Linked DNA regions of Microterricola viridarii. The main gene of each other region encodes a partner of the protein of the gene in region 2 in a complex. Links are inferred from orthologs where the notes say so. Each region holds a gene or a part of one and is shown on either strand. Other genes may lie near its edges.

Evidence for each region.
Region 1: the proteins of groES (region 2) and groL are in contact, whole or in part, in a cryo-EM structure (PDB 8P4O), measured with the Escherichia coli proteins. The link is inferred for Microterricola viridarii from one-to-one orthologs.

The regions. Positions count from the first base shown.
Region 1 is NZ_LT629742.1:3,350,407-3,357,574, forward strand. What follows is about bases 96-2,968. They hold groL (chaperonin GroEL), read right to left. Parts: upstream 2,410-2,968; coding sequence 781-2,409; downstream 96-780. Other genes in these bases: BLT62_RS15355 (hypothetical protein), read right to left, coding at 96-654; BLT62_RS15365 (DUF3048 domain-containing protein), read right to left, coding at 2,540-2,968. Outside these bases: more of BLT62_RS15355, read right to left, coding at 1-95; more of BLT62_RS15365, read right to left, coding at 2,969-3,598; BLT62_RS15370 (LytR C-terminal domain-containing protein), read right to left, coding at 3,668-4,243; BLT62_RS15375 (DUF3263 domain-containing protein), read right to left, coding at 4,377-4,694; peptide-methionine (R)-S-oxide reductase MsrB, read left to right, coding at 4,948-5,364; BLT62_RS15385 (nitroreductase family protein), read left to right, coding at 5,371-5,952; BLT62_RS15390 (DMT family transporter), read right to left, coding at 5,975-6,997; BLT62_RS15395 (DMT family transporter), read right to left, coding at 7,044-7,168.
Region 2 is NZ_LT629742.1:1,103,447-1,110,684, reverse strand. The notes cover bases 2,851-5,793. They hold groES (co-chaperone GroES), read right to left. Parts: upstream 4,499-5,793; coding sequence 4,202-4,498; downstream 2,851-4,201. Other genes in these bases: BLT62_RS05075 (class I SAM-dependent methyltransferase), read left to right, coding at 4,729-5,793; rarD (EamA family transporter RarD), read right to left, coding at 3,113-4,066; BLT62_RS05090 (ABC transporter substrate-binding protein), read right to left, coding at 2,851-2,924. Outside these bases: BLT62_RS05100 (ABC transporter ATP-binding protein), read left to right, coding at 1-657; BLT62_RS05095 (ABC transporter ATP-binding protein), read left to right, coding at 644-1,423; more of BLT62_RS05090, read right to left, coding at 1,614-2,850; more of BLT62_RS05075, read left to right, coding at 5,794-5,931; BLT62_RS18300 (DUF4190 domain-containing protein), read right to left, coding at 6,038-6,568; tRNA (adenosine(37)-N6)-threonylcarbamoyltransferase complex transferase subunit TsaD, read right to left, coding at 6,742-7,238. UniProt on the Escherichia coli protein: Together with the chaperonin GroEL, plays an essential role in assisting protein folding.

The DNA.
Region 1 (7,168 bases), 2.2 Mb from region 2 along the record:
AGTGATGAGCTCGACCAGTTCGTCGTCATTCGACGTGTCAGCGGCCCCGACCCCGGTGATGGTGAGGTCGACCCACGCCGCGCCGACAAGGGCCTGGAAGAAGCAAGACTCGATTTCGGCGACGCAGCGCGGCCCCAGCGCGTTCTCGCTGTGGGCAAACGGAACCTCCTGCCCGCCGCTGTACGTCTCCGCATAGGCCAGCCACGGGGCCTCACCCTCCGGCACGACGGTCAGGTGCACACCGCGATAGCCCTTCACGCTGGCGGACTCCCACGGCTGCAAGGTCTGGTCATTCGCCCAGACGCAGTTGACGGAGCCCAGCTGCAGCAGCGAGACGGCAACGGGACCGTTGGAACTGTGATCGAATCCGATCGGCCGCAGCGAGAGCTCCTCGGCGAACACCGGTACGAGGAGCGCGGGCGGCACCAGCTCGTCGCAACCGGCCGCCAATCGGGCGCTCGGGGCCGCCTCGATCGGGGCCGCGGAGGGGGATTCGCTCGGCTGTGGCCGTTCGCTCGGCGGCGCGGTGGACCCGGGCGCCGGTTGTCCGGCGCAGGCCGACAGGAACAGTGCAATCCCGAGCGCGGCAGCCGACATCGACCAGCGCCCCACGCGCGTGTACGCGCCATTCTGTGATCCGGCTGAATGCCTCATGCGCGAACTGTATCGTTCGCGCGCGATCGCCGCCAGTGCGTGCCCGAAACCGGCCGGAACGCAGAAACCGGGCGCCTCCCGAAGGAGACGCCCGGCTCAGTTACTGCGAGGTTGTTGCGCGGGGACTTAGAAGTCCATGCCGCCCGACGGGTCACCCATCGGGGCCGGGTTCTTCTCCGGCTTGTCGGCAACGACGGCCTCGGTGGTGAGGAACAGACCAGCGATCGACGATGCGTTCAGCAGCGCGGAGCGGGTGACCTTCACCGGGTCGTTGATGCCGGCAGCGAGCATGTCAACGTACTCACCGGTTGCGGCGTTGAGGCCGTGACCGACGGGCAGGTTGCGCACCTTGTCCGCGACAACGCCCGGCTCGAGGCCGGCGTTGAGGGCGATCTGCTTGAGCGGGGCGTCGATTGCAACGCGCACGATCTGGGCACCGGTTGCCTCGTCACCCGTGAGGGCGGCGATGGCAGCGCCTTCGAAGGCGGTCTTGCCGGCCTGGATCAGGGCGACGCCACCACCGGCGACGATGCCCTCTTCGACGGCAGCCTTCGCGTTGCGAACGGCGTCCTCGATGCGGTGCTTGCGCTCCTTGAGCTCAACCTCCGTTGCGGCACCGGCCTTGATGACTGCAACGCCACCGGCCAGCTTGGCCAGGCGCTCCTGCAGCTTCTCGCGGTCGTAGTCGCTGTCGGTGTTCTCGATCTCGGCGCGGATCTGCGCGACGCGGCCAGCGATGGCCTCGACGTCGCCGGCACCCTCGACGATGGTCGTCTCGTCCTTGGTGATGACAACCTTGCGGGCCTTGCCCAGCAGGTCGAGGGTGGCGTTCTCGAGCTTGAGACCGACCTCCTCGGAGATGACCTGGCCACCGGTGAGGATAGCGATGTCCTGCAGCTGCGCCTTGCGGCGGTCGCCGAAGCCGGGGGCCTTGACGGCAACCGACTTGAAGATGCCACGGATCTTGTTGACGACGAGCGTCGCGAGAGCTTCGCCGTCGACGTCCTCAGCAATGATGAGGAGCTGCTTGCCGGTCTGGATGACCTTGTCGACGATCGGCAGCAGGTCCTTGATGTTGCTGACCTTGCCGTTGACGATAAGGATGTAGGGGTCTTCGAAGACCGCTTCCTGACGGTCGGGGTCGGTCACGAAGTATGCCGACAGGAAGCCCTTGTCGAAGCGCATGCCCTCGGTGAGCTCGAGCTCGGTTCCGAAGGTGTTCGACTCCTCGACGGTGACAACACCCTCCTTGCCCACCTTGTCGATGGCCTCGGCGATGATGGCGCCGATCTCGGCGTCTCCGGCGGAGATGGAAGCGGTCGCGGCGATCTCTTCCTTCGTCTCGACCTCCTTGGCGTTGACGACGAGCTCGGCGATGACCGCAGCGGTCGCCTTCTCGATGCCGCGCTTGAGGCTGATGGGGTCGGCGCCGGCTGCGACGTTGCGCAGGCCTTCGCGGACCAGGGCCTGTGCGAGCACGGTGGCGGTGGTGGTTCCGTCGCCGGCGACGTCATCGGTCTTCTTGGCGACCTCCTTGACGAGCTCCGCGCCGATCTTCTCGTACGGGTCGTCGAGTTCGATCTCCTTGGCGATGGAGACGCCGTCGTTGGTGATCGTGGGGGCGCCCCACTTCTTCTCCAGAACGACGTTGCGGCCGCGCGGGCCGAGGGTCACCTTGACGGTGTCGGCCAGAATGTTGAGGCCACGCTCAAGGCCGCGACGGGCCTCTTCGTTGAAAGCAATGATCTTTGCCATGTGTGATTCTCGTCCCTTCCCGGACGTTCCCAAGACTTTGGATTTAGCACTCAGGTGTTGCGAGTGCTAAGCCAATTCTGGCACTCGGATGCCGAGAGTGCAAGCGAGCCGGGGGCACTCCCGGCGACCATTAGGGAATGATCTCCACGCCGCCGGAGCTCGGCACCAACTCGACCCAGGTATTCCCGGGCGCCAGGGTGATCGGCGTGCCCAGATCGCTGACGAGACGGATGCTTCCGGCCGGGGAATCCTTGCGCCAGACGCCGTGCACGGTGCTTCCACCGCTGGACACCCAGGCCTCCCCCGCGCCGATCATCAGGGTGCGCGGGATGTCCTCGAAGCTGTAATCGTCGATCTCGACGAGCAGCGTCACGACGTTGCTCGCCCGCAGCTGTGCGCCAGCGGCGTCCAGGTCGGGCTCGCCCTCCTGCGAGCGCAGCCAGCTGGCGCCCGCGGCGTCCCAGCCCCAGCTCGGCCACCGGGCGTCAGAGAAACGCAGCTGCACGACCGAGTTGGCGGCGCCCTCTGCAACGGATGTCGGCTCGCCATCGTCCACCGCGTACTCGAACTGCGCAGCCGGCGGCGGGAGCAGGGCGTTGCGCCGCACCAGCTCCGCGGCGTGCACGATGACGTCGTGCGGCGACTCGTGCACGTCGTCGCGGTAGAACAGGCCCGTGTCGTCGAAGTCGAACACGGCGTTGACCACGGGGGTGTTCATCATCATGTCGACGAAGACCTCCTGGCCGCCGGAATAGGCGATGATGCCGCCGAAGGGCGTGACGATGTCGGGGTCCATGGGGCGCACCGAGCGCACCGGGCCGATCTCGTCGGGCAGATCGGAGTGCCAGATGGCGACGTAGCGGGTGAGGCCGCCCTCGACGAGCTCCTCGAACACGATGTCCGTGCGCTCGAGGCCCAGCTGCGGCCGCGCACCCTCGTGGTTGTCGATCTTCGCGGCCAACGCGGGGCGCTCGTCGGCGCCCTCGGCCGCGACCGTGCCGCGCAGCGGGGCCAGCACGGGCGGCGGCGGCGTCGGCCGTGCGGTCTGGGTGGGCCTGGGCGTCGGGCCGGCCGCCGCGGGCTGTTCCTCGGCGGCGCAGCCGGCGGTGCCGAGCAGCAGGCCAACGGCCAGGGTGGCGGCAGCCCAGCGCGCTGCGGTCGGCATCCGAAAAAGCGTGGCGATACTCACCCTGCACAGACTAGGGCTGTGCAGCAGGGTGGCGGTGGACGCCGTGCCCGGTGTGTCGCCCGGCCGCGACTACTCGGCCGACTCGTCGATGGCCGGGTAGTTGGCGCCGATGACGACAACGAGCGAGGCCTCGCCGAGGTCGACGAAGTCCTGCGAGAGCGCGATGCCGGCGCCGGGAATCGACTGTGCGGCGCCGAGGGCCGCCCCCTCCAGCGACGGGTCGCTGTAGTAAACGGTCGACACGGTCACGTCTTCGGTTGCGGCGTTGGAGCGGGTGGTCACATTCCAGCCGGCGGCGGCGAGGGTGTCGCCGGCCGCGGCGGCGAGCCCGGCCCGCTCGGTGCCGTTCAGCACGGTCACGGCCAGGGCAGGGTCGACGGTGGGCTGCACGGCGGGAACCTCGGGCTCGGCGGGCGCGGGCTCCGAGCTCTGCGGGGAGGCAGCGGGGCCGGTGCCGTTCGAGAGGTTGTCGTTCAGCACGAAAAGTGCGACGACTCCGGCACCGACGAGGACGACGGTGGCCAGCGCCGCCCAGGCGAAGGAAACCCAGCCGCGGCCCCGCTTGCGCGGCACGCGGTGGGCGCCGACACGCTGCAGGTCGCTGGGGATCTCGTCGAAGCGATCGTGTTGGAACGAAGTTGCCATAGTGAGTGTGCCTGGCCTGATCTCTCTGGGTTGCTTCCGTCTGGTGTGATTCGGTCTGGTCTGGTTCGGGGCCGCGCCGGAGCGGCTGGCCGGCCTGGGTGCTGCCGGGTTCTGCCCGCGCGTGCGCTGGCCGTTACACCGTGCCCTGCCCGCCGAGGGAGCGCCGGGCCCGGGCCTCGGCCCTGGCCGTGCGCATCCGCAGCAGGCGCTTGACGAGCATCGGATCGTGGGCGAGCGCCGCAGGGCGGTCGATGATGGAGCCGAGCACTTGATAGTACCGTGCCGCCGACAGGCCGAGCTCGGAGCGGATCGCCTGCTCCTTGGCGCCGGCGTGCTTGAACCAGTGGCTCTCGAAGGCCAGGATGGCCAGCTCGCGCTCGCTCAGCGCCTCGCCGTCGGCACCCGGATCCGAGGCGGCGTCGTGCGGGGCCGAGCCATCCGACTGATCCATCGCCGTGCCCCTCTCTGCCGCGCCTCGCGCGGTCAATCCGCCTCAAGCTTTGTCGGGCCCATCATAGGCAGTCCAGATTGGAACTCACGTTGACGCGGTGGGCGGTTCGTCATCCGGAATGTCTCAGGCCCGCCGGGCGTTGCATGGGGAGCGGATGACGGAGGACACCGGATCGAGCGGCCCCGCCTGCTCAGGCACACCGCTTAAAATGTCCTCGGGGCCCCGCGGCCCCGCACGAACGAGGAGGAACGCCATGGGCTACGAAGTGAACAAGAGCGATGACGAGTGGCGGGCCGAGCTTGGCGAGGAGGAGTTCGCCGTGCTGCGCCAGGCAGCGACTGAGCGCCCCTGGACCGGCCAGCTGCTCGATGAGGAGCGCGCCGGCGTCTACACCTGCGGTGCGTGCAACGCCGAGCTGTTCCAGAGCGGCACAAAGTTCGACTCCGGCTGCGGCTGGCCGAGCTTCTACGAGTCGGTGCGCCCGGAGGCCGTCGAGCTGATCGAGGACGACACCCTGGGCATGAGCCGCACCGAGGTGCGCTGCGCCGCCTGCGGCTCCCACCTCGGTCACGTCTTCCCTGACGGCTTCGGCACCCCGACCGGCGACCGCTACTGCATGAACTCGATCGCACTCAACTTCACCGCCGCCGACACTCCCCCCTCCGCGTAGCCCGACATGTCCAAATCGCTCGACTCGCCCGTTCCGCCGCCCGTGCTCGCTGCGGCCCAGGCCCGGCGCTCCCACTCCAAGGTCACCGAGGACGCGCCGAGCACGGCCGAGCTCGAGCGGCTGCTGGGCGCGGCCGGCCGCGTGGCCGACCACAGCGCGCTGCACCCGTGGCGCGTGATCGCGCTGCGCGGCGAGGCCAGGGCGCGTCTCGGGCGGGCGCTGGCCGACGCGGCGGGGCTGCACGGCTCGGGCGCCGCGTCGCTGGCGGCCAAGCCGATGCGTGCACCGCTGCTCATCGCCGTCGTGTCGAGCCCGCAGCCCAGCCACAAGGTGGCCGAGTGGGAACAGGAGGCCGTCGCATCCGGGGTCGCCCACATGCTGAGCCTGCTGCTGCACGAGGCGGGCTGGGGCGTGATGTGGCGCACCGGGCCGCACACCCGCAGCAAGGCGGTGGCGGCCATGCACGGTCTCGCCCCGGGCGAGAAGCTGCTCGGCTGGCTCTATGTCGGCGGTATCCCAGACCGCCTGGGCAGCTCGCACGACAAGCGCGCGCCCCTGGAGCACCGGCTCAGCACGCTCGAGAGCTGAGCGGCGGCGGCGGTAATCGCGGTCAGCGGCGGCGGGCGAAGCCCCCGCTGGCGATGACCACCGCGACGAGGGCGAGCGCCGTTCCGGCGATCGTCGAGAGTGCGATGTCCTGGCCGTGCAGCACCAGGTCGATCGCCAGTGCGGCGATGAGCTGGCCGGCGATGGTGGCCAGGCCGAGCAGCAGCACGCCGGTCACCCGCACCAGGGCCGCCTGCACGGCGATGAAGATGCAGCCGAGCGCCCCGCCGATGTACAGCCACGGCTCGCTCGGGTAGCTGCTCGGCCAGCCGGCCAGCACGTTGTGCACCAGCGCGATCGCGACGAGGGCGATGCTGCCGATGAGGAAGTTGATCAGGGTCGCCGACAGCGCGCTGCCGGCGACGGCCCGCACCCGGCCGTTGACGGCCTGCTGCCACCCGACGAAGACTCCGGCGACCAGCGGCATCACGAGCATCCAGATCGGCACCTCGCCGCCCAACTGGGCCGAGACCGCCCAGCCGACGGCGACGAGGGTGAGCACCGATCCGATCAGGCGGCTGAGCGTCAGCTGTTGCCGGCCACCCGGGCCGAGCCCGATCCGGTCGAGCACGAGGCCGCTGACGGTCTGCCCGGCGACGATGGCCACCGTGAACAGGGCGACGCCGAGCACGGCGGCGGTCAGCCCCTGCGAGGCGACGAGGAGTGCGCCGCCGAGACCGCCGAGCACCATCCAGGGGCGCAGCACCCGCTCGCCCTGCTCGTTGCGGCGGAGCGCCTGCACCACCCGCGCCAGGCCGGCGCGGCCGGGGCGCCAGAAGCAGAGCACGACGAACATGATCAGGAAGCCGGAGCCGAACGAGATTGCCGCGGCCGTGAAACCGTCGTCGAGGCGGAGGCCGAGCTCGCCGTTGATGCGCGACTGCAGGGCGATCAGCGCGCCACAGGCGGTGCCGACCAGCATGGCGAGCCAAGTGGGCACGTGGCGGTGCGTCGGGGCGCCGGAGTCGGGGCGGGCGGGGGTGCCGCCGGCGGATTCCGCAGTCGTCGGCATCCGGGAAGCAGTCATCACTCCAGCCTAGGCCGCGCCGGAGCCGGCACTGGACTCGGCAGTCTTACGCCGTCGTGGCCCTCCGCCACGAGTTCAGCCAGCCGCTCGCGACCACGACGGCGATGAGGGCGACGAGCGTGCCGCCGATCGTGGAGAACGCGACCGCCTGGCCGGGCACGGAGAGGTCGA
Region 2 (7,238 bases):
GGCAGCTGGACGTTCGACGGCACCTCGCTCGCGCACGTGCCCGCCTACCGGGTGGCCAGGATGGGCCTCATCCGCACCTTCCAGCTGACCAAGTCGCTCGCGCTGCTGAGCGTGATGGACAACATGAAGCTCGGCGCGACCGGCCAGACCGGCGAGAACATGTTCCGCGCCCTGCTGCCCGTCCTCTGGCGCAAGCAGGACCAGGAGATCGAGGCGCGGGCGGTGGAGCTGCTCACCCGGTTCAAGCTGGACGCCAAGCGCAACGACTACGCGGCCAGCCTCTCCGGCGGCCAGCGGAAGCTTCTCGAGATGGCCAGGGCGCTGATGAGCGAACCCACCCTGGTGATGCTGGACGAGCCGATGGCCGGCGTGAACCCGGCGCTCACCCAGTCGCTGCTCGACCACATCCTGGGGTTGAAGGAGCAGGGGATGACGGTGCTCTTCGTCGAGCACGACATGCACATGGTGCGGCACATCGCCGACTGGGTGATCGTCATGGCCGAGGGCCGCGTCGTCGCCGAGGGCGATCCGCACACCGTCATGCAGAACCCGGCGGTGATCGACGCCTACCTCGGCCAACACCATGACAGCGACCTCGGCAGCAGCGACGCCGACAACGTCGAAGCGATGAAGGAGCTCCTCGATGACGACAAGTAGCCCCGGCACCTCTGCCGCCCCGGCATCCGCCCCCGTCGGCGAGGCCGTCGTCGACGTGCGCTCCATCACGGCGGGCTACCTGCCCGGCATCAACATCCTCACCGACTGCTCCCTCATGGCCAGGCAGGGTGAGCTGATCGGCATCATCGGCCCGAACGGCGCGGGCAAGTCCACCCTGCTCAAGTCGATCTTCGGCCTGGTCAAGGTGCGCGGCGGCGGCATCTACCTGCACGGCGAGGAGATCACCAACCTCAAGGCGAACAAGCTGGTCGGCAAGGGCGTCGGCTTCGTGCCGCAGACGAACAACGTGTTCCCGACGCTGACCATCCAGGAGAACCTGGAGATGGGCATCTACCAGAAGCCGAAGGGCCTGGCCGAGCGGCTGGAGTTCGTCACGGCGATCTTCCCCGAGCTCGGCAAGCGGCTCACGCAGCGCGCCGGATCGCTCTCCGGCGGCGAGCGCCAGATGGTGGCCATGTCGCGCGCGCTGATGATGGGCCCGCACGTGCTGCTGCTCGACGAGCCGAGCGCCGGCCTCTCCCCCGTGCGGCAGGACGAGGCCTTCCTCCGCGTCAAGGAGATCAACAAGGCGGGCGTCACCACGATCATGGTGGAGCAGAATGCCCGCCGCTGCCTGCAGATCTGCGACCGCGGCTACGTGCTGGACCAGGGCCACGACGCCTACACGGGCACCGGCCGCGAGCTGCTGAACGACCCGAAGGTGATCGGCCTCTACCTCGGCACCCTCGGCCAAGACGACGAGTAGCGCCGCACTCGGCCGACCGGGGTTTCCCCGGCCGGCCGCTCTGCGCCACGTGGTGCGCCTCTGCGCCACCTGATGTGGCGCGGAGCCCCACGAAGTGGCGCAGTCGGCGCTGAGACAGCGCCGTCATCCGTCGCGCGACGCAGAGAGGGCCCCGGCCGAAGCCGGGGCCCTCCGCTACGAGCTGAAGCGACTAGTTCAGGCGCTCAGACGGCACGTTCGTGGCGTCGTACTGGTAGATGCCGATGGTCGCCTCGGTCGGGTCACCGTTCTCGTCGAAGGTGATCGGGCCGGAGAAACCGTCGTAGTCGATCTGCTTGCCCTCCTTGAGCAGGGCGACGCCCTCCTCGAAGGTGGTGACCTTCTCGCCGTCGCCGTCGCCGCCGGACACCTGGCGCAGGTAGTCGGCGATCGACTGGCCCGAGGTGTCGTTGGCTGCATAGGCGGCCAGCGCGAAGAGCACGATGTTGTCGTACGACTCGGGCGCGTAGGTGAAGTCGGTCAGCGTCGGGTCGACGGTGAGCAGGCGGTCCGTGAAGTCACCGAGCTTGGTGAGGTCAAGGCCCGGCTTGGTGCCCTTCGATCCGGCGATGAGGCCGGGGGCGAAGTCGGCGCTGTAGTCGACGAGGTTGCCGTCGACGAGGTACAGCTTGTCACCGGGGAAACCGGAACCGACCAGCTCGGGGATGATGATCTTGCTCTGGTCGAAGGTGATCAGGGCGATCGCATCCGGGTTCTGCGCCGTCACGTCGGCGATCTGCGTCGTGAAGTTGGTGTCACCCGTGTTGAAGCTGGACTCGGCGACAACGGTTCCTCCGCCGGCCTCGAAGTTGGTCTTCGTGGTCTCGGCGAGGCCGGTGCCGTATGCGTCGTTCTGGTAGATGATGCCGAGGGTGCTGTTGCCGTCCTCTGCGATGAGGTTGCCGAGCACCTCGCCCTGCAGCACATCGGAGGGCGCCGTGCGCCAGTACAGCCCGTTGTCGGCGATGTTGGAGAGGTCGAGGCCCGTGTTGGACGGCGACATCAGCACGACACCGGCACTGGTGACCTGCTCGTAGATGTTGCGGGTCTGAGCGGATGCCGCGGCACCGGAGATCGCCGAGACGCCCTGCGAGAGCAGGTCGGTGACCGAGGTGGTCACGACGTCGACGCTGGTGTCACCCTCGTCGCGCACGATCAGCTCGAGCTGGATGCCGAGGTCGGCGGCGTTGATGTCCTCGACGGCGAGCTTCGCCGCCGCGATCTGGGGCGGGCCGAGGAACGCGAGCGAACCGCTCTGCGGGGCCAGCTGGCCGACCTTCATCGACAGGTCGCGGTCGCCCGCCTCGATGGGCAGCGCGCTGCCTGCATCGGCGGTCGCCGTTTCAGAGGGCGACGTGGTCGCCTCCGGGGAGGCTCCGCTGCTGCATCCGGTGAGAACAAGTGCGCTGACGCCGATGAGGGCGACTCCGCTCAGCATGGCCCGGACAGAGCGCGAAGCCGAGGCCTTCACTATTACACTCATGGTGCTCCTTGGCTCGATCAAACACTGGTGAGGCAGTTCGGACGACTGCCGTTGAGTCACAGTATTGTCCGCCGCACGCCGAAACAAGGTTTTTGTGGCCACAACGTTGCGTCCCGTGTCAAATCGTTACATCCTCCGGGCGCGCCGCCCACTGCCCCGGCGCAGGTTCACGCCGCGCGGCGGCCCGCTCAGACGAGTTCGGGAATGCTGCGCCGGCCGTTGCGGGTGCCGAGGGCGGCATCCACCGCAAGGATCACCAGGGCCAGCCAGACCAGGGAGAATCCGACCCAGCGCGCGGTCGACATGGCCTCGTTCAAGATCAGCACGCCGACGAGGAACTGGATGATGGGCGCGAAGTACTGGATGAAGCCGAGCACGACCAGGGGAAGGCGCCGAGATGCCGCCGCGAAGAACAGCAGCGGGATGGCGGTGATCACGCCGGTGCCGATCAGCAGCAGCGTGTGCACGGCGCTGACCGTGCCGAACGTGATGCCGGTGGTCGCCCCGACCACGAGGAGCTGGATGACGGCGACCGGCAGCAGCCAGAGCGTCTCCATGCTCAGGCCGGCGACGGCGTCGACCGTGGTGCCCACCCGCTTCTTGATGTAGCCGTAGAACCCGAACGAGAACGCGAGCGTGAGCGCGATCCAGGGAATGCTGCCCGCACTGATCGCCAGCACCAGCACGGCCACGAGGCTGATCCCGACTGCGGCCCACTGTGCCGGGCGCAGCTTCTCGCGCAGGAAGAAGACGCCGAGGAAGACGGTGACGATGGGGTTGATGAAGTAACCCAGCGAGGCCTCGACGACCTGGCCGCTCAGGGTGCCGTAGACGTAGGTCTGCCAGTTGACATAGATGAGCACGCCGGCCGCCGCCATGGTGAAGGCGATGCGCGGCCGCTTGAGCAGGGCGAGGAAGAGCCGGTAGCGGCGTGTGATCGCGAGCAGGATCGCGCAGAACACGAGCGAGAACACGATCCGCCAGGCCACCACTTCGAACGCGCCGGTCGGCGCGAGGGCGATGAAGTAGATGGGCAGGAAGCCCCAGAGCACATAGGCGGAGACCGCGTAGATCAGGCCGGCTCGGCGGGTGCCGGCATCCGTCGCCGGGGCTGTCGTCTGCTGGTCAACGGATTCAGGCACCTCGGGAGTCTACGCCTGCATACAGTGCGCAGTGGGCCGACCCGCGCCCAGATGGGAGCGCGGACGACAAAAGACCCGGACGGCTGGGCCATCCGGGTCTTTCGAGAAAACGCTGAGCTTCAGCGGGAGAGGTGCTTAGCGCACAACCACTGCGAGCACGTCGCGAGCCGACAGCACGAGGAAGTCCTCGCCGCCGAACTTCACTTCGGTTCCGCCGTACTTGGAGTAGAGCACCTTGTCGCCGACGGCGACGTCGAGCGGGACGCGGTTGCCGTTGTCATCGATGCGGCCGGGGCCCACAGCCACGACCTCGCCCTCCTGGGGCTTCTCCTTGGCGGTGTCAGGGATGACGAGGCCCGACGCAGTGACCTGCTCGGCCTCGACCTGCTTGATGACAATGCGATCCTCGAGCGGCTTGATGCTGACCGACACGGTTGACCTCTTTCTAGAAAAGACTAAGGAATTAGCACACTCACACCGAGAGTGCTAAGTCGAGTTTAGGCCCTGGCTGGCACTCGTGCAACGTGAGTGCCAGACAAGTCGGCCCGAATCGGGCGGCGTTCGCCAACAGCGTGAGGCGCCGGGTGGCGGATGCCGCGGCCAACCGCCGTGTGGCCGCCGCCGCGCGGCCTGCGCGGCCCCGGCGGTGTTAGCGTGGCCGTATGGAACGCAGTGAGCTCGTCGCCCTCCTCTCCCCCGAAGGGCTTCGGCTGCTCGACTCGTTGCCGGAGTGGGATTCGTCCACCGACGTCGTGCGCACCGTCGCCGCGCTGCGCAAGGAGGGGCACCCGCCAGAGCTCGTCGCGGCCGTGCTCAGCCAGGCGAGGCTCCGCGCCAAGGCGGCGGGCAAGTTCGGCGAGTTCGCCAACACCATGCTCTTCACCGAAGCCGGGCTGGAACAGGCGACCCGGCTGCGCGTCGCCGCCCTGCACGCTGGCCGTTTCGCCGCCGCCGGGGTGCAGCACGTGGCTGACCTCGGCTGCGGAATCGGCGGCGACGCCCTCGCGATGGCCGCCCTCGAGCTGCGGGTGACCGCCGCCGACGCCGACGAGGTGACCGCGACGTTGGCCTCCTTCAACCTGGCGCCGTTCCCCCGCGCGACCGTGCTGCACGCCCGCGCGGAGGAGATCGACCTGGACGGCCTCGCCGACGGCCCGGCCGACGGCGTCTACCTGGACCCGGCCCGGCGCAGCTCCGGGCACTCGAACACGTCGAGGCTCACCCGGCCGGAGGACTACACCCCCTCGCTCGACTTCGCCTTCGGGCTCGGCGATCGCCTGCCGACCGGCGTGAAGCTCGGCCCCGGCTTCGACCGCGAGCTGATCCCCGCCGGCGCCGAGGCACAGTGGGTCTCGGTCGACGGGGCGCTGGTGGAGATGGGGCTGTGGTTCGGCGCGCTGGCCCGGCCCGGCGTGCGGCGCAGCGCCCTCCTCCTCGGCAAGGCCGGCAGCCATGAGCTCAGCGCCGCCGCAGACAGCGCAGACGCGGAGGCCGGCGCGCTCGGCGCCTACATCTACGAGCCGGACGGTGCCGTCATCCGCGCCCGCCTGATCGGCGACCTGGCCCGCTCCCTCGACGCCCGGATGCTGAGCGAGGGCATCGCCTACCTCACGGCGGACGCCGCCCACGAGACGCCGTTCGCGACGTGCTTCCGCGTGCTGGAGCAGCTGCCGAACGACGAGAAGAAGCTCAAGGCGGCGCTCGCGGCCCGCGGAATCGGCACCCTGGAGATCAAGAAGCGCGGCATCGACATCGACCCGGCGACGCTGCGCACCCGGTTGAAGCTGACGGGCAGCGCCTCCGCGACGATCGTGCTCACCCGTGCGGCCGGCAAGCACGTGACGCTGCTGGTCGAGCGCGTCTGAGCCGCCCCCGGCGATCGCACACAAACGGCCCTCTTCCACGAGGGAAGAGGGCCGTCTCGACGGGCTCGCCGCGCGGCCCCCGACGGGGCTCGGCGCAGCGCGGCTCCTAGTAGTTGAAGTTCGTGTTCGGGTTCGACGCGACGATCCCCAAGAGCACCGCGAACACGATGAACAGGATGATTCCGATCACGAGGCCGATGTAGCCGATCACGAGGCCGGCGATCGCCATGCCGCGGCCGTTCTCGCCGGTCTTCTTGATCTGGCTGAGCGAGATGTGGCCGAAGATGATGCCGACCAGGAACGTGATGCCGGTGAAGAATCCGACGACGGATGCCACCAGCGACACGATCGCGAATGTGTTGGTCTTCGGCGCCTGGCCGGGCTGGCCGTAGTTGGCGGGGGCGCCATAGGCCGGTGCGCCGTAGGCGGGGGCCGGGGTGCCGTACGCGGGAGGCGCTGGCGGGGCCGGCGGGGTGCCGTAGGCGGGAGCGGGCGCGGCCTGCGGGGCGCCGTAGGCGGGCGCGGGCGGGGCGGGAGGCGTCACCGGAGCGGCCGGGGCCTCTGGGGCGGTGAACTCGGGGTTCACGGGCGGGGTCGGCTCGTTCGGCGGGACGGGAGGCTGATTCTGGTCTGTCATGATGGAGCCCTTCTGATCAACAGTGCGGGCCTCGTGCAGCCTCACGGTCACTGCGGAACTTGCGCGCATCGGGCAGCGGAGCCGTCGGAATCGGGGCACAACTGGCGATGCACTCGCAATCCTAGCGCCGATGGTTCCGGAACGAGTGGACTTCCCAGCGAGAGGGAGGGCGCTCAGCGCACCTGAATCTCGGTGACGGGCAGTGTGGAGTCGGCGCCGAAGCCCAGCGAGCTCGGCTCATTGCCGGCCATGATCATCTGTGCCCCGAGCGCGGCGATCATCGCACCGTTGTCGGTGCACAGGCTGAGCGGCGGGATGCGCAGCTCGATGCCGGCCGCGGCCGTCCGCTCCGCCGCGAGCTCGCGCACCCGGGCGTTGGCGACGACGCCGCCGCCGAGCAGCAAGCGGGGAACGCCGTAGTCGGCGCAGGCGGCGATCGCCTTGCCGAGCAACACGTCGACGACCGCCTCGCGGAAGCTGGCCGCGACGTCGGCCACCGGCACCTCCTCGCCGGCATCCTGGGCCTTCTCGACCCACCGCGCGACGGCCGTCTTCAGCCCGGAGAAGCTGAAGTCGTAGCGGTGCTTGGCCATGTCCTTGGGCAAGGTGAGCCCGCGCGGGAAGCGGATCGCCCTCGGGTTGCCCTCCGCGGCGAGCCGGTCGATGTGCG